3 regions of the Photobacterium sp. WH24 genome follow, and region 1 is predicted to be linked to each of the others. Evidence: riboswitches for the same ligand, from Rfam matches in the RefSeq annotation. Region 1 holds a riboswitch; each other region holds the start of a gene.

What was found. Region 1 has a riboswitch for thiamine pyrophosphate ahead of thiD (bifunctional hydroxymethylpyrimidine kinase/phosphomethylpyrimidine kinase). Riboswitches for the same ligand answer to the same signal wherever they lie in the genome.
Region 2: linked by a shared signal. The riboswitch ahead of thiC (phosphomethylpyrimidine synthase ThiC) and the one ahead of thiD (bifunctional hydroxymethylpyrimidine kinase/phosphomethylpyrimidine kinase) in region 1 are both predicted to bind thiamine pyrophosphate.
Region 3: linked by a shared signal. The riboswitch ahead of thiB (thiamine ABC transporter substrate binding subunit) and the one ahead of thiD (bifunctional hydroxymethylpyrimidine kinase/phosphomethylpyrimidine kinase) in region 1 are both predicted to bind thiamine pyrophosphate.

Annotation. Positions count from the first base shown of each region.
Region 1 is NZ_JAGSOZ010000010.1:30,625-41,318, forward strand. Features, by position in the region: gene KCG43_RS13160 (energy transducer TonB) at 1-211, opposite strand, end outside; gene KCG43_RS13165 (biopolymer transporter ExbD) at 211-615, opposite strand; gene KCG43_RS13170 (MotA/TolQ/ExbB proton channel family protein) at 612-1,160, opposite strand; gene KCG43_RS13175 (MotA/TolQ/ExbB proton channel family protein) at 1,160-2,494, opposite strand; gene KCG43_RS13180 (DUF3450 domain-containing protein) at 2,496-3,260, opposite strand; gene KCG43_RS13185 (hypothetical protein) at 3,511-3,972, shown strand; gene KCG43_RS13190 (hypothetical protein) at 4,203-4,844, shown strand; gene KCG43_RS13195 (hypothetical protein) at 5,151-5,639, opposite strand; gene KCG43_RS13200 (family 20 glycosylhydrolase) at 6,253-8,841, shown strand; gene KCG43_RS13205 (VOC family protein) at 8,915-9,265, opposite strand; TPP riboswitch at 9,459-9,556, shown strand; gene thiD (bifunctional hydroxymethylpyrimidine kinase/phosphomethylpyrimidine kinase) at 9,657-10,538, shown strand; gene KCG43_RS13215 (ABC transporter ATP-binding protein) at 10,538-10,694, shown strand, end outside.
Region 2 is NZ_JAGSOZ010000014.1:91,096-101,789, forward strand. Features, by position in the region: gene KCG43_RS16515 (LysR substrate-binding domain-containing protein) at 1-891, shown strand, start outside; gene KCG43_RS16520 (aminopeptidase P family protein) at 1,015-2,802, shown strand; gene KCG43_RS16525 (hypothetical protein) at 3,010-3,945, shown strand; gene thiH (2-iminoacetate synthase ThiH) at 4,017-5,138, opposite strand; gene KCG43_RS16535 (thiazole synthase) at 5,148-5,918, opposite strand; gene thiS (sulfur carrier protein ThiS) at 5,920-6,129, opposite strand; gene KCG43_RS16545 (HesA/MoeB/ThiF family protein) at 6,126-6,884, opposite strand; gene thiE (thiamine phosphate synthase) at 6,887-7,528, opposite strand; gene thiC (phosphomethylpyrimidine synthase ThiC) at 7,525-9,453, opposite strand; TPP riboswitch at 9,579-9,676, opposite strand; gene KCG43_RS16560 (universal stress protein) at 9,737-10,165, opposite strand; gene crcB (fluoride efflux transporter CrcB) at 10,309-10,692, shown strand.
Region 3 is NZ_JAGSOZ010000002.1:265,818-276,511, reverse strand. Features, by position in the region: gene rapA (RNA polymerase-associated protein RapA) at 1-527, opposite strand, end outside; gene KCG43_RS04495 (PhoH family protein) at 815-2,191, shown strand; gene thiQ (thiamine ABC transporter ATP-binding protein) at 2,229-2,954, opposite strand; gene thiP (thiamine/thiamine pyrophosphate ABC transporter permease ThiP) at 2,958-4,571, opposite strand; gene thiB (thiamine ABC transporter substrate binding subunit) at 4,599-5,585, opposite strand; TPP riboswitch at 5,702-5,804, opposite strand; gene KCG43_RS04475 (DUF547 domain-containing protein) at 5,894-6,673, opposite strand; gene leuD (3-isopropylmalate dehydratase small subunit) at 6,825-7,427, opposite strand; gene leuC (3-isopropylmalate dehydratase large subunit) at 7,445-8,884, opposite strand; gene leuB (3-isopropylmalate dehydrogenase) at 8,911-10,002, opposite strand; gene leuA (2-isopropylmalate synthase) at 10,005-10,694, opposite strand, start outside.

The sequences.
Region 1 (10,694 bases):
GTGGCGGCTCAGGTGTTTCCGGTTTCTCAGGTACTGTGCGTTGCCGACGCTGCGCTTCACGCTCCTGCTCAACCATCACCATGTTAAACGCCAGCGATTCTTTTGCTTCCGGCAACTGACGGTTACCGTCATCAACCATCCAGGCCATAAAAGTAAACAAGCCACCCGTAATCAGCAGTGCTAACGGAGCAGCTACTATGAGCCTGAACATCAGCGCTTCTCCGCCGCCAAGGCAATATTTTTGACTCCGGCGCCTTTGGCTGCATCCATGACTTTTACCACAGTACCACTGTAGGCGTGCTCATCAGCCTGAATAACCAGAGAGGCATCAGGCTGATCGAGCAGCAAGGTTTCCAGTGTTGCCTGTACGCGTTCAACATCCACAACACGCTTATCGATATACACATCGTTTGCCGAAGTAATCGCCACAAAGATGCCTGCATCTTTCTGACTGACCACATTGCTGGCTTGGGGACGATTCACTTCAACGCCGGACTCACGAACAAAAGAGCTGGTCACGATGAAAAAAATCAACATGATAAACACGATATCCAGCATAGAAGTCAGATCAATCTGGGCTTCTTCCCGAGCGACGGATGGGCGACTTAACCTCATCGTTGACTCCTCATCAATTTTTCTAGTTTTTGCTCTCGCATCTTGCACGCTTTTGCAAGACGGGCATGAATAAACATGCCTGCCAGTGCGGCAACCATACCCGCCATTGTTGGCAATGTAGCGAGCGAGATACCCGAAGCCATCAGTTTTGGCTGGCTGCTGCCCTGGTTGTCCATGACATCAAATACTGAGATCATTCCGGTCACTGTTCCCAGCAGTCCCAGCATCGGACAAATAGCCACCAGGACTTTAATCACATTCAGATTCTGAGATAAGGCAAGATGCGCTTCACTGAGCCAGCCGGATCGTATGGCATGAGCATACCAGGAGGTTTGATCTTCTCTGGCGTACCACATTGCCAGCCACCGCTGCTTTTGCTTGGGATAAGTGAACACCAGATACAGCAGACGCTCAGCGACCAGCAACCAGGAGAACAACACCACAACGGCAAGCCACCACAGTATTTGTCCTCCCTGTTGCATGAACTGCTGCAGGGAGATCCACCAGGTTTCGGCAAATTCGCTACTGAACAGTGTCACATCCATTACGCAGTGCTTCCTGTTTTCTCAGCTTCTGCTGCGACAAGACTGATCCCCTGCTTCTCAAGAATGCTTCGGATCGCATCTGCCTGCGCACTCAGCAGATTATGTGCAAGCAGTAAAGGCATTGCTGATACCAGGCCCAATACGGTTGTCACCAGTGCCATGGATATCCCTCCCGCCATCACTTTAGGATCGCCATTACCAAACTGAGTAATCACCTGGAAGGTTTCAATCATACCGGTGACTGTTCCTAGCAGGCCCAGCATAGGTGCCAGCGCCGCGAGAAGTTTCAGCATGGATAAACCACGTTCCAGCCCCTGCTGTTCATCGACAATGGTTTCCAGTAATCGCAATTCCAAGGCTTCAACAGAGCGTTTTTGATCGGTGTCGTAAACACTCAGAACACGACCAAGCGGATTGTTGCCCGGGTTTTCTGGTTTCTTCAGCTGGGCATTAATTTGCTGGCGGATCCAGATCAACTTGCAGCCACGGTACAGAGCGATGATGATGCCGATCGCCAACAGTCCAAGAATAATTTTACCCACCACCCCGCCCTGGGAGAGGCGTTCTGTCAAGGAGGGGGCATGCGCCAACTGCTCCAGCATTTTGCCGCGAGACGGGTCAACAATAGCCATTTGCAAACCTGCTTGCTGTAACGACGCTATCTGACTGGCTACCGGGCCATTTTCTGGCTGCTTCAAATACGGTGTCGCCACTTGGCGAATGCCATTCCAGGCCAGATAACCCTGTTCACCAATCAAACCAATGCTGCCAAGACGGTAAGCATCCACAGTGGATTGATACCCTTCTCCATTGATATAAGAGACAGAGACTTTGCGCATTTCCGAGCTGGCCAAGATTTGCTCGTTCATTCCCTGCCACAGCCCGTTCAGCTGCTTAAGCGAAGGCAGTGCCTTAGCGTCAACGATATCGTTTACAACAGCGGTATACTGATGACGATCAGCGCTGGTGACTGACGTTTCCAGCTCCGCTTGCAAGTCTTTGGCCGTCTGGCGAACCACGCCAAACAATTCGCCCAAACTGCCAGACTCAAGCCTTAACTCTTCTTCCAGTTGAGCCAGCGATTTTTCATTTGTACTAAAAGTGCTGCTCAGGTTATCAATCTCTGTATTCAGCGATTCACGCGTTGCCAACAGCGCATCTTTTTGTGCACGTATTTCTGCTTCTGTTTGCTTAAACCCAGCTTCGCGGGTTTGATTGTGGGCTTGCTCGGATTTTTGTTCCTGCCGGGTCTTTTCCACCAGGCCATCAACAGCCAGTACGGAAGTCGACACTGAAAACAGGGTAAGCGCGAGTGCTAACGTTTTAAGTTTCATATCAGTTAGCCTCCAGATTGACAGATACAGGAAGAGAGATCAGACCGGGAGCGATTTGTTTCGACGCCATTGCAAAGGCTTTATCCAACTCAGTACCAGCCTGAGGCTCTAATGATTGCCATTGATGAGCACCGTCATTCCAGGCCCAGTAGCGCTGACCGTCGAGGCTACGCGCCACAAAAGCCACACGCCCGAGATACAGCAGATCGGCTTCAATATTTTCCGTGGTACTCAGGGCCAATTTACCCTGATAGACACCGAGTTTAGTACCGTAGTCCATTTCAATCTGGTAAGCCTCCAAAATACGACGATACTTTTCGGCATCACTGATATCGGCCTGAGCCATCATGAACTCCAGTTTGGCAATCCGTGCCAACCGTTGATCACGTTTGATAGGTTTGTCATCTTCAACCACAGATTTCAGACCATCTATCATCTTATACATCAATGGCACTACACCCTGGCGAGTTTCTTTAATGCCTGAAATCTGTTCACTTAAGCTGCTTTTTTCTGATTCCTGACTATCAACCAAGCGAGCCAGATGATCCCGATAGACAAGGAGGTTTTTCACTTCTTCCTGAAGGGCTTCAATTTCAGCCTTCATTGAAAGCGTTGCATCTGCACTTTTATCAATCTTATTCTGGCTTTGTTCGGCAGACTGATTGATTTTGCTCTCAATATTGCGGGCCGCATCGAGTGTACTGGCCCCCGCATTTATGCTCAGGCCGAGTGCAATCACGGCCAGACTGGATTTCATCATGTTCATCTTGGAGCAGTTACCTTAAGTATCTGTTCAAAAAGCAAGCCATTGAGCCAACTTCCCATAACTAGTCAATTACGCATTAAGCTGAGTGACTGGTCACACATCTTAGTTGAAAACAAATCTCATTTAAACTATAAAATCCGGAAATTTTGCTTCCGCTAAGCCCATAGCAGCACGGATCAGATCAAGCCGAATCATGCATTAAAGACAATCCGAATCGAAGACAGTGACCTGAAGAAACGAGGAAGATATAATGCGCCGGATTATCAGTTATTCGGAAAGTAAAGTGTCCAATCTCTCCATTGAATCGATTCAACAACAACTGTCTGACTTAGGCTTCCGCCCGGAAGGGATCAGAATCGTGACGGTTTCAGCAATGACCTCAGAGTTATTAGAAACTTGCACAACCCAAGAAAACGAATGTTTTTATAACTCTTACATGAATGTCATTTATGGTAAGGGAGAGCGCTACGTGCTTGGATTTCGCTGTGAAGATCCAATCGTTGATCATGCGATCATTCGCTCAGGGGATCTGTATTTCGACCCAACGTTACAGGCAAACGGCAACTTCACTTCCTATCAGTTTGCGATACTCACTGAGTTCACTGTCTTCGACATGATGAACCATGCAAAGTCTAATAAAGACTTTCCGCCAGATGTTGACTATCTCTTCAGTAAAGCAAGCAAGTTCAAAAACGTTATCGCTGCCAAATAGTATAACGGGTTGGCCTGCTCTGGTGCCTTTCCCTCTTCAGTGAATATTCAGTAAAACTTTGAGCTAATGCTCAAAGTTTTATTATTCACCTGACTTTTTAACGTTAATCCATGAGATTTTGTGCGTTGTGTGGCATAAATGTGCTTTGTGGCTCAGTTTATCTGCATCTGCGTATAGGCTAGTTTTTAGATATTTATCAACAGTTAACGATTAATAGGAAGGAATAAAGCATGAAGCCTTTGGTTTACAGTCTGATCGGTTTGTCCCTGGCTGGATGTAGCAAGGGCGTACTGGTATCTATTCCTGAAAACTTACAATCTACCGAATTGCCGGATACCGGTTTCTTAGTAGGTAGCATTGGCGCATCAACTATCTGGCCGTCTACAGGTGAAAACTTAAAAACAACACTGTATTTTAGTCGAGCCGACACAGAGCAAGATATCACTGTTTCTAACAACAATGATTCCAGTGATTTTCGCAGCCCCACGACGACAAGCTCTTTATTTTCTGTCCCCCTGCCGTCAGGAAACTATCTGCTACATACAATTACCTTTATTGGCACTGACGGCCGAAAAACTATCCATACCCAAACCGATAAACGACTGGACTTAACGTTTTCTATCCAGCCAGGTGAAGTCACTTACCTGGGTGAGTTTATTGCCAGCAGTAAAGTGTCCAGAAGTTCACTCTGGAACACTGATTATCCCAACGGAAGGGGTTATCTTACGCATAGCTATGCAATAGAAAGAGACCGTCACTTTTTCTACGAGCGTCACCCTGAACTCTCCGGAAAGCATTTCAACACTGTGACTTTAAAAGTAAGCCATTCTCAGCTCTTAAAATTTCAGCCGCAGTCCGGGCCAGAAAGCTAAACCTTACTTGTAACCTCTTTCCTTTTTAAACAATTATTACCTTTAAATACAATATGTTACTTGCAGCCCTTTGCTCATATTCAGGACAAAAAATTACCACAAAAAAACCACATTGAATGCTTGACATTGTCCAAGACGATACAGGTTCTGGGGTCCGGCCATTTCCCACAGAGTTATGCACAGCTTTTGTGGATAACGATTCGAGATTTAAACATCAAGCGTTTACAGTGTGTACTTTCAAAGCAAACTGGTACAAAAAGGCCAGACGTCGTGTCTGGCCTTCGTGTTCATTATCCGCAATTGGGTTTATTCAATTGCTGAGCATTCTGCATCTTCAATGCTCAAATTCGAGTTCAGACCAAATTGATCAAGATACTGCACTGCTGTTGGGTAGAAACCGGCATTGATTGCATCTTCAATACTGCTTAAATCAATTTTATATGTTTTCAGGCCAATCTCTGTAAGCTCAGTGGGAAGGCAACTGGATGTATCGCCTTCTTTAAAGCAAACTCCCGATGTTTCCGGAATTTTTGCGCAGCCTGAATCAGTCACAGATCCAACAGCATTGACCAGATCATCACGAGTGCCAAAAGGTGCATTCGCAGGTAAATCTACATTGAGATCTTGCAGTTCTGCCCATGTGTGGTAACCATCAGGTACACCGGTCAGGTTGGTCGTGCTGGCACTATGAATCGTAAAGACTTCGACCTTGCCCTCGACCAAATTTTCAATTGTTTCTTCATCACAGCCGGCCAGGGCCAGTAATGAGCATAAAAGTACTGCTGCTCTTGTCATTTTATTATCCTTTGTCGTATCAGGTTGTTGCCGGGAGAGTATCTTCTACAGATGAGCGGAAATCCACTTCTAATCGCGAAACTGATAGCTGGCTGCCATTTTTACAAGGCGATTGATTTGTTACCTGAATGGATTTAAATGTTACCTGTAAGTTGTCGCTTTTATTAACCGCATCTTGCTAGTACCATAGTGAAATGGCTGTCTAATACATTTCGCCAAACGTCAGAGTCGTTATATATCTCCGAATATCATGATGATTTTGCCGAAAGTTTGTACCATTTTATGTGCCAGCATGATTACTCTGTTGAATGAATCTCTTATCAGTTTGATACAAGCGAGTAATATTTTATGGCGCGCAATAACCACTCATCACACTGATATTTCAACTGCCAGAAATGCCCTGCCGAAACAGTCAATAGCTCCCGCTCCGCTTGAAATAAAATCTCCATCACGAATAGCTGTTTAATTTATGTACAAAAAGTATGCTTTATTAGGCATTGCTGCCAGTTTTACTATCTTTTTTTGAATTAACCACTATTGATATTTTTATCTGTCAGATCTTATGGTTAGGCTAGAAATTGTTTATTTCGCTCATCAAAAAAAGGAACCTAAGATGATAAAAACGTCAGTATTAGCACTTGCATTGTCAGCTGTATTTGCTGCACCTGCGATGGCTATTCCTGCTGCAGACCTGGACCAGCTTGGCCAGGGATTGGATGTGACTTACACCGTTTTGGATAACACTCAGGATGACTGGGTCACTTTCCGCGCTAAAATCGATTTCACAAACCAGAGCAGTAAAACATTGCCAGCGACAGGTTGGTCAATTTACTTCAGCCATATCCGTATGGTTGAAAGTGTCTTAACCGACCAGGTGAAAATCAGCCATGTCAATGGTGATATGTTTAAGATCGAGCCAACCGCAAACTTTGTGCCTCTGGCGCCTGGACAATCGCTTGCCATTGAGTTTGACGCTGCAAACTGGCAGGTAGCAAAAACTGACGTTATGCCGAACTGGTATTTTGTGTCTGAAGATCAGGGACAGAACATCACATCACTGATCACCAGCACCAGTAACCGTGTTAATGGTCTGGTACCCACCAAGCCATCAGAAGAACTCCCATTCGTGGCTGATTTTTCAACGCCACAGCAATGGAAACGTTATGGAAGTGCTGCCATAACCGACTTTTACGATCCTTTTACCGCACAAGACAGATACCAGCGTAATGCTGATCTCAATGTCATCAACAATGCCAGCGGCGTTATTCCTACTCCAGCCGAACTGACGCTTGGCACCGGTAATGTCACACTGGACTCGACCTGGGTTATCGTCTATGGCAATGGTTATGAAGATCAGGCTATGTTCCTGGCTAGTCAGTTAGGTGTAACTGCAGTACCCTGGTCGCCCACGACGCAAAAACGTATCAATATGGGCTGGAGCCAGATCAACATCAATGGCGTGCAAAAATGGGAAGAGGCTTACAGCCTTAACGTCGACGCCGCGAACGAGATCATCACCATAGGGGCGGCGGATGCAGCAGGTGCACTGTATGCTTCCCAGTCTTTATTGCAATTAGTCGACGGTAATAAAGTCCCTGAGGTGCAGATTACTGATGCGCCTCGTTTTGCTTACCGTGGTTTTTCCGTTGATGCCGTCCGAAATTTCCGTACTAAAGATGCGATTATTCAGTTGCTCGATCAAATGGCCGCATTCAAACTGAACAAACTCCATCTGCGTCTGGCTGACGACGAAGGCTGGCGCATAGAAATTGCAGGCCTGCCTGAACTGACAGATGTTGGCGCAACACGCTGCCATGATCCGGAAGAGAAAGCCTGTATTTTACCTTTCCTGGGTGCCGGTCCGGATGGTTCACCTGAATCCAACGGCTATTACACTGCCACGGACTATCAGGACATTCTTAGCCATGCCGCAGCCCTGAATATTGAAGTCGTGCCTGAGATCGACATTCCCGGCCATGCACACGCCGCAATCAAGGCGATGGAAGCCCGCTATGATCACTACGCGGCTCAGGGGAACATGGCAGAAGCGAACAAATACCTCCTGACCGACTTTAACGATACCACTCAGTATCTGTCGGTTCAGATGTTCACAGACAACGCCATCAATGTGTGTATGGAATCGTCTTATAACTTTGTTGATGCAGTGGTTAGCGGCCTCGTCAGCCTGCATCAGGGAGTTCAGCCACTCAAAACGTTCCATTTCGGCGGTGACGAGATTGCAGGAGCATGGATTAACTCCCCGGCCTGTCAGGATTTCATTGCCAATAATACTGATGGAGTCAACAGCGTATCGGATCTGAGCCGTTACTTTGTCGAACGTATTTCTGTGATAACTGCCAACTATGGTCTGGATATGGCTGGCTGGGAAGACGGGCTGATGCACGATGGTCAGGTTTATCCTCGCTCACAAATGGCAAACAACCAGCTTTGGGGTAACGCATGGCAGAATATCTGGGAATGGGGTGTCGCGGATCGCGCATATAATCTGGCCAATAACGACTATAAGGTCGTCTATAACCATGCAACCCACCTGTACTTTGACCACCCGTATGAGCCCGATCCAAACGAGCGCGGCTACTACTGGGCACCACGTTTTACCGACACTCGTAAAACCTTTGGTTTCATGCCTGACGACGTCTTCGCCAATGCTGACTTCACTCGCGCTGGTGCACCAATCACCAAAGCAGAAGTGGTTGCTTCGGCGGGTGTGAAAAAGCTGCTCAAGCCTGAGAATGTTCTGGGCCTTCAGGGATCGCTCTGGGCCGAAACAGTCCGTACCGAAGACCAGTTTGAAGGAATGATCTTCCCTCGCGTGCTGGGTTTGGCTGAACGCGCATGGCACACTGCGACATGGGAAGCTAATGACAACGCAGGCATTGCACTGGATGAAACCGGACGCAACGCCGATTACAACCATTTCGCCAACCTGCTGGGCCAGAAAGTGCTGCCTAAACTGGAGCAAGCTGGTATCGCGTTTAACCTGCCGGTTCCAGGCGGTGTTATTGAGAATGGTGTACTTCAAGCTAATTCGACTTTCCCGGGTCTGACTATTGAGTACTCTACAGATCAAGGCACGAGCTGGCAGTCGTACGACCATCTCAACCCACCCGCTGTCGCGGCAGGTGCCCAACTGAGAACCGTTTCAGGTCAGCGAACCAGCCGGGTAACAACGGTTAACTAAGACCATACAACCGACACACAGAGCTCCTTCGGGAGCTCTGTTTCATTTCAATGCTGACGATCTGGCTCTAATCTTATTCTGACCATACCGCCAGTTCATTACCGCTTGGTTCAGTGAAGTGAAAACGCCTGCCGCCCGGAAAAGAAAAAACAGGTTTCACAATCACCCCACCCGCAGCGATCACAGCCTGTTCGGTGGCTTCTAAATTATCGCTGTAAATAACAATCAGCGCGGCACCTTTCTCAACCTGAGAAGACAATGGCGCGGCATAAAATCCCCCATCCAGCCCCTGTTCTGAAAATGCGGCGTATTCATCACCATAATCCATGAATGACCAGCCAAAAACGCGCTCAAAAAATGCCTTTGTATTGGGTATATGACTGGCTGGAAATTCAACATAGTTGATTTGATGGTGCTTTTTCACTGGCTTTGCTCCTTTATAGCTGATTTCAATATACATAATCTACAACGAAATCTTAGCTGAGTTTGCATCGGTCAACTCGCTTGTCATCAAATTGGTGTAATTCTTTTGCTTTCTGAGAAACAACAAGGTTAGAATGACCAGCGCGAAAAAGTGCTTAAATGTATAGCTTCAGCACATCGCATCAGATTTAGAGATACGTTAGTCGGGGAGCCGTAAGGCTGAGACCACACTGTGGGACCCGTTGAACCTGATCCAGTTAATACTGGCGTAGGGAACTAGCAGAATTGCCTGTCACCTTCTCATCCTGACCAGGATGCTCGCGAAGTGAAATCCGGCGACTGTTCGTCACCCCTGCGTAATCAAGCGAAGATTTTGATAGCAAGGGATGCCGATGAACACGTCCACAATAACCAAACTTTCTCAGTCAGATAATCCTGCACGTACTCCAATTACACTGACCATTGCCGGTTCAGACAGCGGTGGCGGAGCGGGCATTCAGGCAGACATTAAAGCGATTTCAGCAACAGGTGGCTATGCCTGTTCCGTCATTACTGCGCTGACGGCGCAAAATACACTGGGTGTATCCGGCATCTTTCCTGTCAGTCCAGCGTTCGTTGAACAGCAATTGGATGCCGTTTTCAGTGATCTCGACATCCGGGCCGTCAAAATAGGTATGCTGAGCGATGCTGGCATCATTCGGGCAGTCGCAAACAAACTTCGCCAGTACCAGCCTGAATTTATCGTTCTGGATCCTGTCATGGTGGCCACCAGCGGGGATCTTTTACTGGAAGAAGACGCTATCAGCACACTGAAAAATGAACTGATACCTTTAGCCACTCTGATAACCCCCAACCTCCCAGAAGCCGTCACACTCACCCGATCGACAGGCCGGCATATCAACACATCAGCCCTGCAGCATACCGATAAAGAACTGCTTATCGAGCAGCTCAAAACCATCAGCAGCAATGCTGTATTGCTGAAAGGCGGACACTGGGAACAGGACTCATTCAGTACCGATTATTTGATCACAACCAGTGACACCGTCACTATCTCAGCCAAGCGCATCGCGACCCGAAACACCCATGGAACAGGGTGCACTTTATCCGCCGCTATCGCCTCCTACCTCGCACAAGGCTGCCCCCTCTCTGAAGCCGTCCATAAAGGTAAAGAGTACCTAACCCAAGCACTGTGCCATGCCGATCAGCTCAGCATTGGTCAGGGACATGGGCCAGTCCATCACTTCTACGCACTTCATCCGTCAAGGAATAAATGATGAATACAGCGAAGCCCTCACCTGACACTCAGCCTCATTGCCTGGGTGTCAGGGTAAAACAGCTGACATTGTCTTTTTCAGGTCAAACTGCCCCTTTATTCAGTCAGCTGGATTTAACACTTCAGGCCGGAGAATGGCATTGTATTCTTGGGCGGA
Region 2 (10,694 bases), on a different contig from region 1:
TGCAGCGTGACCCGGGCAGCCCAGCGTTTATTTCTCAGCCAGTCGGCGGTGAGCAAAAGCCTGGCCAGGCTGCGCGAGCAATTCGATGACGCACTGTTTGTCCGCAGTGCCCACGGCCTGCTGCCCACCCCGCGCGCCAAAGTGCTGCAGCCGGTGCTGGAAAAACTGCTTCAGGATATTGAAAACCTGACCGAACCGACTGAGTTTGTACCGCAAAACAGCCACCGCCACTTCAAAATGTCGCTGGTAGAGAGTGCCTATCCGCTGTTAATGCCGCGTTTTCTCGGCGAAATCTTCAGTCAGGGACCCAACATACTGCTCGATACCCATGCCTGGGAGCCGGACACCTTCGACAAGATGCTGCGCGGGGAAATCGACTTCGGCATTACCGGCAAGGATCTCAATCCACACGACGCCCAGCTCACCCTGATGCCGCCCAAAGGGATCATTTTTCAGGAACTTCACCGCGATACCCAGCGCTGTATTGTTCGCCCCGGCCACCCAGTGCTGGCGCTGGTTGAGCAGGGCGAGTGGACTCAGGCCAATTATCTGCTGCAGCGCCATATTCAGGTGCGCTGCGGGCGCGATGACCGCTGGCTGCTGGATTACAAGCTGGCGGAACAAGGCTTGCAGCGCGACATCGCCATGTATGTGCCAGACTTTAATAGTGCCGCCAGCTTGTGTACCCATACGGATCTGATTTTTACGGCGCCGAGCCATTTTGCCGACTATGTCGCCGCTCAGCTCAACCTGGTGGTGCTGCCGCTGCCCACACCGCTGCCGGCAATGGCCTACACCCTGTTCTGGCCACAACATCAAGAGAATGATCCTGGCCATTGCTGGTTACGCCAGATAATCATTAACGGATGCCGCGAATTGTCCAGTCGATAATTGCAGCCTCTCATTAAAAGCGCTACCGTTACCGGATCGGCCTGCTGCTGCCGTCAGGGTGACCAAGGGGCAGGTTTAGAGCATCCCCATTCGGATGACAACAACAGAAAGGAATATAGACAGATGCAATCAGTGATCTCACAACGCGTGGCACAGATTCGCCAGTGGCTGGAAGCGGAACAACTTGACGCCCTGGTGATTCCGCATGAAGACGAATACCTGGGCGAATACATTCCCGAACACAACGAGCGCCTGTTATGGGCCACCGGATTTACCGGTTCTGCCGGCGCAGCGGTGATCGGCCGTGACACAGCGGCCATGTTCGTCGATGGCCGCTATGTGGTTCAGGTTCGCAAGCAAGTGCCGGGCGATGTGTTTGAATACCGTCATCTGATCGAAGAGCCACCAATGCACTGGGTGCAGGAGCATTTGCCGGCCGGCAGTAAAATCGCAGTTGATCCCCGGCTGCACAGCGGTGCCTGGCTGGCACGCGTCCAGCAACATCTCGACAAAGATCAGCAGCTGGTGCTGATCAGCAGTAATCCGATCGACGACCTGTGGCACGACCGTCCGGCCCCGACTCTGTCCGATGCCAGACTGATGGGCCTGGATTTTGTCGGCCAGAGCAGCCAGGACAAACGTGCCGGCATTGCGACCAGCCTGCAGAAACAAAAAGCCGATGCCGTACTGCTGACCCAGCTCGACAGCATCGCCTGGCTGCTCAACGTGCGCGGCAGCGATGTGCATTGCCTGCCGGTACTGCTGTCAGCAGCGATTGTGCATCAGGATGCCAGCGTCGATTTCTTTATCGATCAGGCCCGCCTGCCTGCTGAGTTTGCGGCGCATGTTGGTGAAGGTGTCCGCGTTCAGGCCCCTGAAACCCTGAAAAATAGCCTGACAGCCCTGAGCGGCAAGCGGGTGCTGCTTGATCCGGCCACCAGCAATGCCTGGGCCGGGCAGACACTGCGCGACGCCGGCGCGGTTATTATCGAAGGGGCTGATCCCTGTATGCTGCCAAAAGCCGCGAAAAACCCCACCGAAGTGGCCGGTATGAAAGCCAGTCACATCCGCGATGGTGTCGCCGTGTCCAGATTCCTGGCCTGGGTCGACCGTCAGGTGGCGGCCGGCAACCTGCTGGACGAAGCAACACTGGCCGATCAGTTGTGGCAGTTCCGCATCCAGGATCCGAGCTGCACTGACGTCAGCTTTGACACCATTTCCGCGGCCGGCGGCAACGCGGCCATGTGTCACTACAACCACAACAACCAGCCTGAGCCGGGCGTCCTGCAAATGGACAATGTCTATCTGGTCGATTCAGGCGGTCAGTACCCCGACGGCACCACAGATATCACCCGCACCATTGCCATTGGCAATCCTGATGCCGAAGTGAAGCAAACCTTCACTCTGGTTCTGAAGGGTCATATTGCTCTGTCGACCGCCCGCTTTCCCCGCGGCACAACAGGATCTCAGCTCGATGCCCTGGCGCGCCAGCACCTGTGGGCCCATGGCTTTGATTTCGACCACGGTACCGGCCACGGTGTCGGCCATTTCCTGAACGTGCATGAAGGGCCGCAGCGTATTTCAAAAGCACCGAATCCGACCGCCCTGCTGCCGGGTATGGTGCTGTCCAACGAACCGGGTTACTACCGTGCCGATGCTTTTGGTATCCGTATCGAAAACCTGGAGCTGGTGATAGAAGTGGCAACCGAGGGCGACATGACAGTACTGGGCTTCGAGTCGCTGACCCGTGCCCCGATTGACCGCCGCCTGGTGGATCTCAGCTTGATGACAGAGACAGAGCTCGACTGGCTGAACCGTTACCATCAAACCGTGTTCGATGTCATCAGCCCTTCTCTGCAGGGTGAGGATCTGAGCTGGCTGCAGCAAGCCACGGCACCGCTCAGTCGTTAACACTGAAATCTATTGATCTTCACACTCTCAGCCCGGCCATGTATGCGCTGGGCTTTTTTATCACTGTCAGGCTCACACTTCAGTTAATCAAACACATAAAAGCCAGAACACTAGTAACAACCACCACTATTGATTGTTTTCACAACATAATAATGCCGTTAGCATCCCCAATGAAATTATACTCACTAGAATTCATAAGGTTATGCTATGAAAAAATATGTTCTCTATGCGTTAGGCTGCTTATCTTTTGCCGCCTTCGCCAATACTAATCCGCACCTGGAAAGCTATACCAAATCGGTCAGCCAGACATTAAGCAAAGGCCAGCGTGTCAACTTTACCGTTAACTTTTCCCTGCCGCCTGCTGACCGACGCCATCTGGTCACGCTGGGTTTTGATAACAATCAACCCAGCGCTATGGACTGTACAATCAGTATTTACAATGCCGCCAGCCAGAGACTGCATTATCTCGACTGTCGTCCGGGCTGGGGAGAATTACATTTTGATACGCCAAACGAGTATTATCAGAATGGCTACCGCGCCGTTATTTCCCTCTATAACGCCAACTTCAGTAAGCCGAGCCAGCGCTTCGAAGGTAACTTCCGCTTTAACTTTGGCGAAAGCAGCAGCATAGACAATGATCGCCTGCCTACCTGGTGGAAAAAAACCTATGAGGTTGTCGGGCTGGATGCCTATACCGACTACGATGGTGACGGCTTCACTCTGATGCAGGAATATTTCGGCAACAGTAAACCCAACGATGCCGCCAGCTTCCCGGATCACGATCCGGTGATCGATTTTGATGAGACACTGACCGCAGGCACCTCAATCTATGCCAGTTTTGGCACGCCTGTGACCAAATGGCTGGAAATTACGCCCTACAACAATAAAAAAGTGAAGTCACTGGAATTGATCGTAGATACCACAGCCAATGCGCGTAATCAGTCTGTCGTGGCCTTCTTCTACAACGAGAACAATGAACGTATTTATCCCAGTTACCTGAAATATCCATCCGGGAATTTGTCTGTCTTTTTTGACCAGCCGGTTGAAGTGCAGAAGTTGAAAGTGGAGCTGACTGCCCGTCATTACTCCTCCAATATCACCGCCCGCTATGACGCCAAAGTCAATGCTGTCTTTACCGAATAAGTAACGTAAAAAATCAGGCTGATATCATTCATCAGCCTGATTTTGTCATCAACACAAACCCGAGTGCCGACTTAGAGCGGCAGTCCGGAATAGGCGTGATGCCAGTCTTTCCACACCACCTCAAAACCGTGCTGTTTCACTGCATCGGCAACATCAGCCACGGCACGCTCATCACTGATAGCAAACTGCTCCAGCTCAGGTTCATCATCGGCATAGCCGCCAGGCTGGGTTTTGGAGCCCGCCGACATACTGGTGATCCCTAGTGGCAACACATTATCGCGAAAATGCGGCGACTCCCGGGTCGACATGGACAACTCGACTTCAGGATTAAACAGCCGGTAGGCACAAATCAGCTGCACCAGCTGGCGGTCGCTCATCACAGACTTCGGCTCCAGCCCCCCCGTGCAGGGGCGCAGGCGCGGAAAGGAAATCGAATAACGGCTCTGCCAGTAAGTGCGTTCGAGATAATCCAGATGACTGGCGGTAAAAAAGCAATCTGTGCGCCACTCCTCCAGGCCAATCAGGGCACCAATACCGATTTTGTCGATCCCGGCGCGTGCCAGCCGATCCGGCGTTGCCAACCTGTATTCAAAATCCATTTTATTGCCGCGCAGATGATGCTTGGCGTACGTCGGAGCACTGTAAGTTTCCTGATACACCATGACCGCATCCAGCCCCAGGGTTTTCAGCTCAGCATACTCGTGCTGATCCAGCGGCTGGACTTCCATCGACAGATAACTGAAGTGGCGTTTAATCGCCGGCACACATTCGCGGAAATAGGCCATGCCGACCTTGCGCTCGTGCTCACCGGTGACCAACAGCACATTATCGAAGTTTAATGCCTTGATCGCTGCACATTCCCGCTCAATCTCGTCAAGATTTAACGTCCGTCGCTTGATCTTGTTTTCCATGGTAAAACCGCAATAGGTGCAGCTGTTGGCACAGAGGTTCGACAGGTACAAAGGGACATAAAACCCGATTGTCCGGCCAAAACGCTGCCGCGTCAGCGCGGCAGACTGCTGCGCCATCTGCTCGAGATACGGTTCCGCCGCAGGCGAAATCAGTGCTTTGAAATCTTCCAGATCGCGCTTTCGTCTACTGAGTGCCCGCTCGACATCTGCAGCTGTTTTACTGTAAATCGACATCCGGACATCATCCCAGTCCAGCTGCCGCCATACATCCACATAACTCATGGCGTCTCCTTACGCGCTGGCGTCTAAAAACGCAGTTAACGGGCTGGACGCCACGGCATGGCTGACTTTACCGGCCAGGCCGGCTTCGTACGCCATCCGGCCGCTCTCCACTGCCAGTTTAAAGGCCAGCCCCATCGCAACCGGATCCGCCGCTGCCGCAATCGCCGTATTCACCAGCACAGCATCTGCACCGCGTTCCATGGCTTCAGCCGCATGTGAAGGGGCGCCGATCCCGGCATCTACAATCACAGGCACCCGGGCCTGATCGATAATGATGTCGAGAAAATCACGCGATGCCAGTCCTTTATTTGAACCTATCGGTGCGCCAAGAGGCATCACAGCTGCACAGCCCACTTCCTCCAGCCGCTTACACAACACAGGGTCAGCATGGCAGTAGGGCAGCACAATGAAGCCTTGTTTGACGAGCGCTTCGGCTGCCGCCAGCGTTTCAATAGGATCCGGCATCAGGTATTTCGGGTCTGGATGGATTTCCAGTTTCAGCCAGTTTGTTCCCAAAGCTTCACGGGCCAGCTGCGCGGCAAAGATCGCTTCTTTCGCATTCTTGGCCCCCGAGGTATTCGGCAGCAGGTTGACCCCCGCTTCGCGCAGCGGGGAAAGAATGTCGTCATCACGGTTATCAATATCCACCCGTTTCAGTGCCATGGTCACCAGCTCAGAACCGGATGCTAGAATTGACTGTGCCATTATGTCCCGGCCGGCATATTTGCCCGTACCGGTAAAAAGTCGGGATGAAAAGGTTTTATCGGCAATGGTCAGCATGTCAGCCTCCTGCTATCGCTTGAAACAAGGCGATTTCATCGCCGTCATTGAGCCGCTGATCGGCCCAGAACTCGCGGCCCAAAATGGCCTGATTGAGTGCAACGGCCGTCGCATCCAGCGGCATGGTCAGTTGCTCCAGCAACTGTTGCAGCGAGCTTTCCGCCGCCAGCTGCATGGCTTTATCGTTCACCAGAACGGTTATTGTGGTCATAAAGATTCCTTACTGCATACAGGACATTGAGGGTTGGCTGGCAAGGTAAACTGCTGCCATTGCAGGCTGAGGCCGTCGAACTGGCGGAACTGGCGGACACAGAGATCACCGCTGTCGGTGATGGCTTTCACCGCCTGCAGCGCCTGAAAGGTTCCCATAATGCCGACAACAGGCCCGGCAATACCTGTCTCACTGCAATTTTGCGGTGCTTGCATTTCCCCCTGAGGAAATAAGCAGTGGTAGCAAGGCCCCTGCTGTGCGCGAAAATCAAAGCTCATCAGCTGTCCCTGCCAGCGAATCGCCGCGGCAGAGATCAGCCGCTTGCCGTGTTCAAAGCAGGCCTGATTAATGGCATGCCGGCTGACAAAGTTATCGGTGCAATCAAGCACCACATCAGCCAGACTGATTTCCATCGCCAGTTGCAGCTTGACCAGTCTGGCCGTCACTGCGCGGGCACGGATCAGCGGATTGAGCGCTTTGACCTGCGCCACGGCGGCCTGCGCTTTGCTCTCACCCTGATTATCATCACGGTAGATAATCTGGCGCTGGAGGTTAGAACGCTCGACACGATCGCCATCGGCAATCACCAGACTGCCAACGCCCGCCGCCGCCAGATATAAGGCCGCCGGCGCACCAAGCCCACCTGCACCGATAATCAGCACTCTGGCTTGTTGCAGGGCCTGCTGGCCCTGCTCTCCGATTTCCGGTAGCTGTACCTGGCGCTGATAGCGCAAAAAAGACTCGTCTGTCAGCATGACTACCTCACCAGCTTGTCAGCAAATGCCGCCAGTGCCTGCTCGGTATCCTCAGCGGCTGTAACGGCACGCACCACTGCCACACAGGACACGCCTGTCTGCCAGACATCCGCAACATTGGTGAGATCAATACCACCAATGGCAACGGTCGGGTAACGGCCAGCCACAGTATTCAGGTGCTCTTTTAACTGGGCGACACCCTGTGGCGGAGTCGGCATGTCTTTGGTTGGGGTCGGGAAAATATGGCCGATCGCCACATAGCTGGGTGCCAGTGCCAGACCGCGTTGCAGCTCAGCTGCTGTTCGGGTTGACACCCCCAGCCGGATATCTGCCTGGCGCAGCGCATCAAGATCCGCGATATCCAGATCTTCCTGCCCCAAATGCACACCATAAGCACCGTGCCTGAGCGCCAGCTGCCAGTAGTCGTTAATAAACACCTGGGCGTTGTGCTCCCGGCCCAGACGAATCGCTTCAATAATCTGCGCTTCCAGCTCAGGATGGGCCGGATCTTTGATCCGCAGCTGAACGGTTTTCACCCCCAGTGGCAGCAACCTGGCAATCCAGCGGACATGGTCAACAACAGGATAGAGCGGCCCGATGCCGCCCTCCATAACAGGAAATGACGCTTGCATCACATCACTCATGCCTGCTCTTCCTCATGGCTTTTTGCCTGATGGTAGAGCTCGCTGCCCTTGTCACGAAACTCCTCCGCTTTCTGGCGCATCCCTTCCAGCGGATCATCAAGCATTTGAATCACCTGGGCGTCTTCTTGCGCTTTAGCGTAGTCCCGCACTTCCTGAGAGATCTTCATGGAACAGAATTTCGGTCCGCACATTGAGCAGAAGTGGGCTACTTTGCCCGATTCCTGTGGCAAGGTTTCATCATGGAAAGCCCGCGCGGTATCCGGGTCCAGCCCCAGGTTGAATTGATCTTCCCAGCGGAATTCGAAACGGGCTTTGGACAGGGCATTATCACGCACCTGTGCGCCCGGATGTCCTTTGGCCAGATCAGCGGCGTGGGCACACAGCTTGTAGGTGATCAGACCGGTTTTAACATCGTCTTTGTTCGGCAGGCCAAGGTGTTCCTTGGGGGTGACATAGCACAGCATGGCGCAGCCAAACCAGCCAATCATCGCCGCACCTATACCTGAGGTAATGTGATCATAGCCAGGGGCAATGTCCGTCGTCAGTGGGCCTAATGTATAAAAAGGCGCTTCATGGCAGTGCTTGAGCTGTTCATCCATGTTTTCTTTGATCAGGTGCATAGGCACATGCCCCGGCCCTTCGATCATCACCTGGACATCGTACTCCCAGGCTACCTTAGTCAACTCACCTAAAGTCCGCAGCTCACTGAACTGGGCTTCATCATTGGCATCAGCGACCGAGCCGGGACGCAACCCGTCACCCAGCGATAGGGAGATATCGTATTGGGCACAGATTTCGCAAATCTCGCGAAAATGCTCATACAGAAAACTTTCTTTGTGGTGCGCCAGGCACCATTTCGCCATGATAGAACCACCGCGAGAAACAATCCCGGTTACCCGCTTGGCGGTCATAGGGACAAAGCGCAGCAGCACACCGGCGTGGATGGTAAAATAGTCAACGCCCTGCTCCGCTTGCTCCAGCAAGGTGTCTCGAAAGACTTCCCAGGTCAGGTTCTCAGCAACACCGTTCACCTTCTCCAGCGCCTGATACATAGGGACAGTCCCGATGGGCACCGGGCTGTTGCGGATGATCCATTCGCGGGTTTCATGAATATTTCGGCCCGTCGACAAATCCATCACGGTATCGCCGCCCCAGCGGGTCGACCACACCAGTTTTTCCACTTCTTCTTCAATTGAAGAGCTCACGGCCGAGTTACCAATATTGGCATTCACTTTCACCAGGAAGTTGCGGCCAATGATCATCGGCTCGGATTCCGGGTGGTTGATGTTCGACGGAATAATCGCGCGGCCTTCAGCCACTTCCCTGCGCACAAACTCGGCTGTGATGTCTTTGGGCAGATTGGCACCGAAGCTGTGTCCCGGGTGCTGCTGGTTTAGCACCTCATCACGGTATTGAGCGCGGCCCATGTTTTCCCGGATCGCGATATATTCCATTTCCGGGGTGATAATGCCCTGCCGGGCATAGTGCATCTGAGTCACACACTGGCCAGCTTGAGCACGGCGTACACGGGCTCGGTGAGCAAAACGTAGATCTTCAAGTGTATCGTCGGCCAGACGCTCTTTGGTATAGGCAGAGCTCAGTTCATCAAGCAGTTCGGTATCGCCGCGCTCCTCGATCCAGCTTTCACGCAGTTTTGGCAACCCGTTATAGATATCAATAGATTGGTCAGGATCGGTATAAAAGCCTGAAGTGTCATAAACTCGAATCGGTTCATTAGGCTCAAAGATAGGGTTGTTCTTATCGCCACCGACCAGGGAATCGGCCTGAGCGATTTCACGCATACCAACACGGATATCATCCCGGCTGCCGGTGACATAGACTTTCCGTGAATTAGGGTAGGCTTGGGTGGTGAGTGAATCAATGAATTGTTTCGCTTCCAGTCTCGCTTGTTTGCGACTCGACATAGCAATTTCCTTTTTCAAAGTTAGGGAAGTTGCTTGACGGATGGGCGCGTAAACAAGAGGCGGACACATGTAGGGCGTGTCGCATCGTCTGATACAGCAGCAGTACAAATATGGTACAGCTAGGCAGATGATTTACTCTTGTTCCCTTCGCAGATACTAATCTGATCAGGTTCAACGGATCCCGCAATGCGGTCTCAGCCAGTTGGCACTCCGACAAGTTTCAGTCAAAGAGTATAAGGAAGCATCACCCTCTCAGCAAGTCGTCTTTTTCATCCCCACATCACTACAGCGTTTTCTGCTGGCAGATCAGCACATCACACTTCAGGTGTTGCGCCAGTTCATAACGTAAATCACCCAGCCAATGTATTCCGGGTTTGTAGTTACCCGTGATCACTAAATCGACTTTGATCGTCTTCCCCAGCGCAATCAGATGTTTGGCAACATCACCATCGGCCAGATGGATAGCCGCAATCGGATGCGGTGAGTGTTTTGCCAGAGCGGACAACTGAGCCATTCTTTTCAGCTCCTGCTCGTTATGCGCCTCGTCGAGTTGTAAATCGATATCCAGAAAGCTGACATTCCCTACACCAGGTTCTACATATGCCAGATGCAGATCCGCATTATTTTGCTCTGCAATCACGCCTGCTTTTGCAACCAACTGTTTTACATTCAAATCATCAGGGTTGATTGCCAGTAAAATGGTATGGTACATACCCATAATCACCTCTACTCCTGCTAGGATTAGTGCACAATGTAAACCTTCACGTGAAAAAGCAAGTCACTCTGTGGCAGCAGGATTTACTCATGCCTTTTTCACAATAGCATGTAATGACTTTGTCACCATCAGGGCTTTCTATGAACCAACTGATTATTCTGGGCTATGTTGCTATGGGCGGGGCGCTCGGGGCCTGTTCACGCTACCTGATTGCCGAACTCTCTGTGATTTTATTAGGCAAGGGATTTCCGTACGGGACACTGGCCGTCAACATCACAGGCTCTTTGATTATGGGTATGCTGAGCTCAGCACTTAACCAGGGCATGATAGAAGCTACACCTTGGCGCCCATTGATTGGCATCGGTATGCTGGGTGCTTTAACAACTTTTTCCACATTTTCGATGGATAACCTGATACTGCTCCAGCAAGGCGCCTATATCAAAGCTGGCTTAAATATTATGCTGAACTTATCTCTGAGCCTATTTGCTTGCTTCGTTGGATTTCAGTTGCTTCAGCGTGGATAGGC
Region 3 (10,694 bases), on a different contig from region 1:
GCCAGCAGGACACGGGGGGCAAAACGGCGGCCCACTTCATGGGCGATGAACAGCTGGTGCGGGATCAGGCCGGCACGCATCCCGCACAAGCCGCGCAGCGGACTCTTGTGCTGCTGGTGCTGGTTTTTCAGGGCGCGGTAGCGCAGGGCGAAACGGTCCATGCGGTCAATCTGACCGGCGAACAGCTTGTCCTGCGGCTTGTTAAAACGAATCTGGTTGCTGAGGAAGATTTCGCGCAACGATACATTTTCTTCCCCGGTATCGGTACGGGTGCCGACATAGGTCAGCACCCCTTGTTGTTCTTCCACTTGCTCGACCCTGAGCGACCAGCCTTCCTGACTCTCAGTCACATCACCGGCGTTGAACATCACGCGGGTGACAGGGGCATCATGGCGGGCATACACGCGATTCTCTTCGCTGGCGGCAAACATAAGGGTGACAGTACGCGCATCCATGGCGACCACAGTTCCTAACCCTAAATCACTTTCCGTGTCACTGATCCAGCGTTGACCCAAAGCAAATGGCATAGTGGAAAAAACCTTCTAAATATTTGAAATCAAGGAGAATTGGATCCCGGCGACGATGAATAAATCAACTACACTGAAATTAAGTGTAAGCCACAAATGGCGCCGGCAAAAAAGGGGGCTAATGGTACTGCATGATGGGAGCCAGGTCACGGGCTAAGTGATGGACCCATCAAGTGAGAAAATTGTCACAATATTTTCATTTTTTGCGGTCATTAATGAAAAGCGGGTTTAGGCTTATTAATGATAGCCTTTGCCAATGGCTATTTCAGGTGAACAAGGAGACGTCTATGGACGATGCTGATAGGAAAGTCTTTGTACTTGATACCAACATCCTGTTACATGAACCCCTCGCCATCTACTCTTTCAAAGAGCACGACGTAGTGATTCCCATGACGGTCCTGGAAGAACTCGACCGGATCAAAGACAGCAAACGCGACGTTGCCCGCGATGCCCGTGTTGCTATCCGCGCCCTCGAAGATATCTTCCACGATGCCACGCCGGAACAAATCTCAGCCGGGATCCCCCTGACTGAGCAAGGTGATCACAAAGGCCGTATCGCGATTTTCGCCGATTACGAAATCCACGAAACTGTGCATGCCTTTGCCGACAAGGCCGGTGACAACCGTATTCTCAATGGGGTGCTCTACCTCCAGAATCATTATGCGCCGCGCAAGGTGGTGCTGATCACTAAAGACATCAATATGCGCCTGCGTGCCAAAGGCGCCGGGGTGTTTTACGTCGACGATTACCGGTCAGATCAGCTGATTGATGATGTCAGCCTGCTGACCAAAGGGTTCCACCGCTATCCGGCCAGTTTCTGGGAGCGTGTGGGTGAGTGCCATTCTGAAAAACGCGGCCGTTCGACCTTGCATACGCTGCCGCAAGAGCTGTTTGATTCGCCTTTCGTCAACCAGTACCTGATTGATGAAGATACCGATTTCGCTGCCCGGATTCAGAGTCTGGACGGGGAAATGGTCACCCTGAAAGATCTGGGGCATGAGCGCCTGATGCACCGCCAGGCATGGGGTATTCATCCGAAGAACATTTATCAGGGAATGGCGATGGACGCGCTGCTCGATCCTGATATCGATCTGGTGATCCTGACCGGCCCGGCCGGGTGTGGTAAAACGATCCTCGCGATGGCCGCCGCACTGGAGCTGGTGATAGAAAAAGGCATGTACGACAAGATCATTGTCACCCGCAATACCCCGGACATTGCTGAATCTATCGGTTTCCTGCCGGGCACGGAAGAAGAGAAAATGATGCCCTGGCTGGCGGCAGTGACAGACACCATGGAGGCCTTGCATAAGCACGATGTCTGCACTGACGGTTCGATGAAATATATTTTCGAAAAAGCCAATATCCAGTTCAAATCGATTAACTTTATGCGCGGCCGCTCTATCCAGAACGCTTTCGTGTTGCTGGATGAGTGTCAGAACCTGACCGCGTCGCAAATCAAGACCATCATCACCCGCTGTGGTGAGGGCACTAAGCTGGTCTGTTCCGGTAATCTGGCGCAGATCGATTCCACTTACCTGTCGCCTGTGACATCAGGCTTAACCTATATCGTTGAACGATTTAAGAATTTCGAGGGCAGCGCCAACATTTACCTCAATGGTGTGGTGCGCAGCCGTCTGGCGGAATTTGCTGAAGAAAATCTGTAATTCACTGGGCGGGATACGCTGAGCGGATCTTAAGCATTCATCGCCCGAGGTACTTCCTTAATCTTTCATCTTCCGGCTCCCCCAGCACTTGCTGGGTGGGGCCGCATACCCGGATTTCACCCTGCTCGACAAAGGCACAGTGATCGGCAATCTTTAGCGCATCGTCCGGACTGTGGGTGATCATCAGCACAGTGATCCCGGCTTCCTTGGCCAGACTGGCGATCAGATCCAGCATTTCCTGCCGCAGCGCCGGATCCAGTGCGGAAAACGGCTCATCGAGTAACAGCAGAGGGCGGTGTCTGACCAGGCAGCGTGCCACGGCCACCCGCTGTTTCTGGCCGCCGGACAGCTGCTCAGGCAGGCGATCCAGATAATGAGCGATGCCGACCCGCGCTGCCGCATCTTTGACCTGAGCCTGATCAGCGGTGCTGAGGCGCAGCCCGGGATGGATACCCAGAGCAATATTGTCAAACACGCTCAGATGCGGAAACAGGTTGTGATCCTGAAACAGGATCGACAGCGGCCGCTCGGCCGGATTCTGCCTGTCGATCACTTCACCATTGATCCTCAGTTCGCCGCTGTCCGGCTTGAGAAAACCGGCGATCATCGCCAGCAGGGTACTTTTGCCCGCCCCGCTGGGGCCGATCACCGCCAGAATATCTCCCTGCGCGACCGACAAATCAAAGCTGAGCTGCATAGACTCCTGATTATGGTGACGGTAGCAATGGCTCAGTTGAGATAAAGCGAGCATAGGTGAGGTCATAAGTTATCCGTTAGCAGTGCGGTCAGACGAGGGATGTCGGGACAATAACAGGCTTTCCACCACAGTGAAAATACCCAGGCTGAGCAAGAGCAGCAGCAGGGCGGCAACGGCGGCAGCATCCATCTGATAGCTGTCCATCAGCTGGAACAGGTACAGGGGCAGGGTCTGAAAATCCTGGCTGCCGAACAGAGCAATGGCACCCAGATCGCCCAGTGACAACACGAAGCTGATCGCCATCGCCTGGGCCATAGGTTTGCGCAGTGCCCGCCATTCCACCAGATACAGGCGCGACAGGCCGCGCATGCCCAAACTCTGGCACAGCGGGTTGTATTGCTGCGCGAGATGCAGCATTGGCTGGCTCAGGGTTTTGATGACATAAGGCAGTGCCATCAGGGCATTGACGGCCACTACCACCCAGAATGCCGAGGCAAAGACGTCGGTGAATTCGCGCAGCAGCAGAAACAGACCTGTGCTGATCACCAGCCCGGGTGTGACCAGAATAATGGTACCGATCAGCTCCAGCCCGTCGGCAGAGAGGCGGTAGCGCTGCAGCCGCCAGTAACGGCTGGCACAGAGTATGGCGATACCGCTGATCAGTGCCAGCAGGCAGGCCAGCAGCGCGATTTGCAATGAATGGCTGATCGCCTGCCACAGGGCGGGGGTGCTCAGCAGCTGTGGCAGCTGGTCATTGAGCCCGGCGCTCAGTACTGCCAGCATAGGCGGCAGTACCAGCAGCAGTACTAAGCCAATCCAGCATCCGTCCCATACCCTTGCTGTGCGACTGTCGAGATAATTCGGATGCCCCTGGCGAACCCGGCCGCTGAGCGTGGACAGCGGTCTGGCAAAGCGCTGGCCGAGCAGCACCAGCGAGCAACACAGCAGCATCTGCCATAATGCCAGCATGGCACCAGCGGCTAAATCAAAGTCGTATCTCAGCGCCTGATAGATGGCCAGCTCAATCGTGGTGGCTTTCGGGCCGCCGCCCAGCGACATAATCACCGCAAAGCTGGTAAAGCACAGCATGAACACCAGCCCGGCGATCTGAGGCAGTTGCTGACGCAGCCGCGGCCAGGCAACCAGCCGGAACAGTGGCCAGCCTTTCATGCCCAGGTGGGCTGCAAGCTGATGCTGTTCGGCCGGAATACTTTCCAGGCTTTGCAACAGCAACCGGCTCGCCAGCGGCAGGTTGAGAAAGACATGAGCGAGCAGAATGCCGTTCAGACCGTAGATGCTGAACGGCAGGGTCATGTCCAGCCTTGCCAGTGCTTGTGCCAGCAAACCGCTGTTGCCATAGATAGCCAGCAAACCAAACACCGCCACCAGTACCGGCAGCACCACCGTCATGGCAAACAACCTGAGTAATACAGTCCGGCCCGGAAAACGCCGCCGGGACAGGGCGTAAGCAACAGGGATTGCCGGAATCACACTGAGCAGAGTTGATAACAGGGCCTGTTTAAAGCTGAAGACCGTGACATGACGCAGGTAAGGATCCTGCCACAAGCTGAGCGGTTGCAGTTCGGTGGCCTGACTCAGCAGCGCGCTGAGCGCTCCGCCGACCACAAGCAGTATCAGCCCGGCGCTTAACAGGCCGGGCAGGCTGGAACGGGAGAGTAACAAGAGCTGTCCTATTGCACTACAGTTGCATTACTGGGTCAGGGCCGTCTGCCACTCGCGAATCCAGCTTTTACGCTCTTTCGCGACTTCATCGGCGGAAAATTCCAGCGACTTGGCAGGCAAGGTCAGGCTGCTGAACCCTTCAGGCAGCTCCTGGCCGGTGACCGGATACATCCAGTTGCCCGTTGGAATGTGTGACTGGAAGCCCGGCGTCAGGATGAAGTTAAGAAACTGCTCGGCCAGCTCACTGTTGCGGCTGTTTTTGAGCTTAGCGGCAACTTCCACCTGCATATAGTGGCCTTCGCTGAAGTTGGCGGCTTTGTACTTGTCTTCTTGTTCGGCAATCAGGTGGTAGGCCGGTGATGTGGTGTAAGAGAGCACCAGATCGGCTTCGCCGTTGAGGAACATGCTGTAAGCCTCTGACCAGCCTTTGGTCACAGTCACGGTTTTTTTCGCCAGTTGCTGCCAGGCAGTGGCGGCTTGGTCACCATAGACAGATTTCACCCACAGCATCAGACCCTGTCCCGGCGTTGAGGTACGGGGATCCTGGTAAATCATCGTCAGATCGTCGCGCTCAACCAGCGCTTTCAGGCTGTCTGGCGGGTTATTCAGTTTCTTGCTGTCATAAATGAAAGCGAAGTAACCGTAATCGAAAGGGACAAAGGTGTCATCTTGCCAGCCGCCCGGAATAGTGACCGCCGCGGTATCCACCTGGTGAGTGGTCAGCAGCCCGGTTTTTTTGGCTTCCGTCATCAGGTTGTTATCCAGCCCTAACAGCAGGTCGGCTTTGCTGCTTTTGCCTTCCAGACGGACACGGTTGAGGATGGATACACCATCATCCAGGGCGACAAACTGCAGATCGCAGCCGCACTCTTTCTCAAACGCGGTTTCGATGGCCGGACCCGGTCCCCAATCCGCGGTAAAAGAGCTGTAGGTGTAAACCGTCAAGGTCGGTTGAGCGGCGGCGGCAGACGTGGCGGCAGCCAGCAGGGGTAAGGTTAACAGTAAGTGTTTCACAAAGCGCTCCTGAGTTCCTGTAAGACAGGGAATTCCGATTTCTTCAAGGCGCGGGGTTGAGTGAGAGGGAAGGTTTCCGGAAAGGCACGAACCGGGGATAAAGGTGTGCTTTCTTGTCTCTCAGTTTTTCTCAATTCCTCCGCCAGCATGATCTGGTTCAGGTTCAATGGGTCCCGTACGCTGTACGATCTCAGCCCTAAGGCTCCCCATGAGAACGGCTCTCATTGTAAACGTGGCCGACACAGGTTGCCAGCCACAATTGCGGCTGGCTGTGATTCCTGAGCTGCAAGTTAAATTGTCAGGCGAGGCTATTTGATCTCATTGAGCCGCCAGTCGTAATCGTAACTGGGCGATACCAGCGTCACCGGCCGGTTGAGGTAAGTGTTCAGATGCTTTTGCAGCTCAGCCAGAGTACCGAAATCACTCTGATACCAGTCATAAATTGACGACAGACGGACACTCTGGCCGCGCACATCAACCCCTTTTTCGCTGTTGATAAAGCGCTTGGCAGCTTCATCCAGCTGCTCGTTCAGCTTATCGGCCTGCATGACCTCAGGGAGCAGATCCGGGCAGCCCAAGCTGGCACAGTTCACCACATAGTGAATACGCTCGTCCTGCCAGATAGGGCGCAGGATCCTGTGTTCAATATCATTGAGCGACAATTTTTGTCCGCGGATAGTGATCAGTTTTTCATCCCAGGGACCGAAGTTGAATATGCCGCCGAGTTTGGTGATCGAGCTGACCGGATAGTTGTCCAGAATCACTCTGACGGTCAGAGCGTTATACAGATTTACCCAGTAGGCAAATTGTTCATTGCGGTTGTAGCGGCGCGGATCCAGCGCGGTGAGTTCACTCAGATAGCGTGCCAGAGCCGCTTTATCCTGCTGGCTGACCGCGGCATAACGAAAGCGGGTCTGTTTGGGGGCGACCAGCAGATAGTCGTTGAGCAGGCCCTGCCAGAGAGTGTGGTCAATTTTTGCGGTATTGCTGGGGTTGCTGGCTTGCCACAAAGGCCAGAGATCGGCTTTGGGGGCGGCCAGTGCCGTTGAAGACAGGCTGAGCAATGTCATCAGGAGCAAGACGGTCAGGGTTTGGCGTAGCGGATACATGTGAACACCTCTGTAAAAAGATTGATATTCAACAGACCGAAGCAAGAGGGTGTTTCTTTCCGGTGCAGGCGCTTAACAAAACACCCTGCCGGAGCAGGGTGTCTGAGCCAGTCAGCAATGACAGTATAGATCAGGCCAGAAAGGCCGGGATCTTACTTTCATATTCAGCGATTTTATCTTCGTGCTGCAGGGTCAGGCCGATGTTGTCCAGACCGTTCAGCAGGCAGTGGCGGCGGAACTCGTCAATCTCGAAGCTGTAGGACTTGCCGTTGGCGCTGACCGTCATGCTTACCAGATCTACTGTCACTTCGGCGCCCTGGTTGGCGTCGACAAACTGGAAGATCTCATCAACTTCGGCATCTGTCAGGCGCACAGGTACCATCTGGTTGTTGATCGCGTTGCCATAGAAAATATCGGCAAAGCTCGGCGCAATGATGATGTTGATACCGTAATCAGCCAGCGCCCAGGGCGCGTGCTCGCGTGATGAACCACAGCCGAAGTTTTCACGGGCCAGCAGGATACTGGCACCCTGATAGCGCGGGTGGTTCAGAACGAACTCAGGATTAGGCTGTTCGCCGGCGTCATCAAGAAAGCGCCAGTCGTGAAACAGGTGCTTACCGAAACCGGTACGGTTTACTTTCTGCAAAAACTGCTTTGGAATGATGGCGTCAGTGTCGACGTTCGCGGCATCCAGCGGCACCACCAGTCCTGTGTGTTGTTTGATTCCTGCCATGGTTGTTCCCTCTTAAATTAGGCGGTGGCGACGGTGGCTTTGTCCAGCTCGCGGATGTCGACGAAGTGGCCGGCACAGGCAGCAGCGGCGGCCATCGCCGGGCTGACCAGATGGGTGCGGCCATCGCGGCCCTGACGGCCTTCAAAGTTACGGTTACTGGTCGAAGCGCAGCGCTCACCCGGACCTAAGCGATCGTTGTTCATCGCCAGACACATAGAGCAGCCAGGCAGGCGCCATTCAAAACCGGCTTCGATGAAGATCTTGTCCAGCCCTTCCTGCTCGGCCTGTGCTTTGACCTGCTCAGAACCGGGAACCACCAGCGCCTGCACATTGGGGGCCACTTTGCGGCCTTTGGCGACAGCGGCGGCCGCTCGCATATCTTCAATACGTGAGTTGGTGCAAGAACCGATGAAGACTTTATCAATCGGGAAATCCGCCAGTTTTTTACCCGCTTCCAGCCCCATGTAAGCCAGTGCTTTGGCGGCAGAAGAGCGCTCAACGGCATCGCTGAAGCTGTCTGGTGCCGGAATCGGCTCATCAATGGCAATTACCTGACCCGGGTTGGTGCCCCAGGTGACCTGTGGTTTGATGTCTTTGGCATCCAGGGTCACTACGTGGTCGAACTGTGCACCGGGATCGGATTTCATTGTCTGCCAGTATGCAACGGCAGCTTCAAAGTCGGCGCCGGTCGGGGCAAAGTTACGGCCCTGGATGTAATCAAAGGTGGTCTGATCCGGTGCGATCAGGCCCGCTTTGGCACCCAGCTCAATCGCCATGTTACAGACCGTCATCCGGCCTTCCATGCTGAGATCCGTGATAGCTTCGCCACAGAATTCCACTACATAGCCGGTACCGCCGGCGGCTGTGGTTTTGCCGATGATCGCCAGAATGATGTCTTTGGCTGTGATGCCAGGGGCCACTTTGCCTCTGACTTCAATTTTCATGGTTTTGGCGCGGGCTTGTTTCAGGGTCTGGGTGGCCAGAACGTGCTCAACCTCAGACGTACCGATACCGAAGGCCAGCGCGCCGAACGCCCCATGGGTGGCGGTGTGGGAATCGCCACACACGATAGTCATGCCCGGCAGGGTAATACCCAGCTCAGGCCCCATGACATGGACTATGCCCTGATATTTATGGTTCAGATCATACAGGGTGACGCCAAAATCTTTACAGTTCTTAGCCAGGGTTTCCATCTGGATACGGGCCATCTCACCCGATGCATTGATGTCTTTGGTCTGCGTTGAGACGTTGTGGTCCATAGTGGCGAAGGTCTTGCCGGTCTGGCGAACCTGACGGCCTTTTTCACGCAAACCGTCAAAGGCCTGCGGCGAAGTGACTTCGTGCACCAGGTGGCGGTCGATATACAGGATCGGGTTTTCACCTTCGGCGGCTACCACGACGTGGGCATCATAGACTTTTTCGTACAGCGTTTTGGCTGTGTGTGTTGTGTTTGACATTGCTCGTTTGCTCCTCGTCGTTCGGCTTACGCCTGGCGGATGTAGGCGGCGATTTTATCGCCCATGGCGTCGGTAGACAGGGCTGGGCGGCTGCCGGCCAGATCGGCGGTCAGCTCACCGGCTTCCAGTGCCTGGGAGACGGCTTGCTCAATGGCGCGTGCCGCTTCTTCTTGTTCCAGACTGTAGCGCAGCATCAGGGCCGCCGACAGGATTTGTGCCACCGGGTTGGCGATGTTTTTACCGGCGATATCCGGCGCTGAACCGCCTGCCGGCTCATACATGCCGAACTTGTCCTGGTTCAGGCTGGCCGAAGGCAGCATGCCCATAGAGCCGGTGATCATGGCGCATTCGTCGGAAATAATGTCACCGAAGATGTTGGAACACAGCATGACGTCAAACTGCGACGGATCTTTGATCAGCTGCATGGTGGCGTTGTCTATATACATGTGGCTAAGTTCGACATCCGGGTAATCTTTGGCGATCCCTTCCACCACTTCGCGCCACAGGATAGAGCTTTGCAGCACGTTGGCTTTGTCGATGGAGCAGACTTTCTTGCGGCGCAGACGGGCAGATTCAAAGGCGATACGGGCGATACGCTCGATTTCATAGCGATGATAGATCTCGGTATCATAGGCCTTTTCCATCGCGCCTTCCCCTTCGCGGCCTTTTGGCTGACCGAAGTAGATGCCGCCGGTCAGCTCACGCACCACTACTATGTCAAAACCACGCTCGGAGATGTCGGCACGCAATGGAGAAAAGGCTTCCAGACCATTGTGGATCTGCGCTGGTCGCAGGTTACAGAACAGCTGAAAGTGTTTACGCAGCGGCAACAGCGCACCGCGTTCCGGTTGTTCATTGGCGGGCAGGTGTTCCCATTTCGGGCCGCCCACCGAGCCGAACAGCACTGCATCGGCAGCTTCACAGCCTTTCAGAGTGTGGTCCGGTAACGGCGAGCCGTGATTGTCGATGGCAATACCACCCACATCATATTCTTCACGGTCCAGGGTGAAGCCAAAACGGGCTTCAATGGCGTCCAGCACTTTGTGTGCCTGACGCATGACTTCCGGACCAATCCCGTCGCCGGATAACACGGCAATTTTATAGCGTTGACCTGCCATGGTTATACTGTCTCCATTTTTGTTTTCTGTTTAATTTCTGCAATTTGCTCGGCGCGGTGAATGCTGTTGATCACATGCAGCAGAGCCTGTCCGGACGCTTCAACAATGTCGGTTGCCAGACCGGTACCGTGGTATTTACGGCCTTTGTAATTGGCAATGATATCCGCCTGACCCAGGCCGTCTTCCCCTTCGCCTTTGGCGGTCAGGTCAAACTTATCCAGGGCGATCTCATAGCCGGTTAAGCGGTAGATACACTGGTACAGCGCATCCACCGGACCATTACCGACTGCCGCTTCACATTTCTCTTCGTCACCGCACTGCAGCTTAATGCTGGTGGTGGCCATGACGCTGCCCGATTGCACGCTCAGGTAGTTCAGCTTGAAGTAATCGTCTTCCTCGCGCATGTTGGCGAAGTACATCAGGGCTTCCAGATCGTAATCGAACACCTGGCCTTTGCGGTCGGCCAGCTTCAGGAAGTCGGCGTACAGGGTGTCCAGGTTGTACTCGTTGTCGTTGTAACCCATGCTGTCCATGTGGCTCTTGACGGCCGCGCGGCCGGATCGGCTGGTCAGGTTCAGCGCCTGGTTCTTCAGGCCGATTGATTCCGGTGTCATGATCTCGTACGTGTTCTTGTTCTTCAGTACGCCGTCCTGGTGGATACCCGACGAGTGGCTGAAGGCATTGGCACCGAC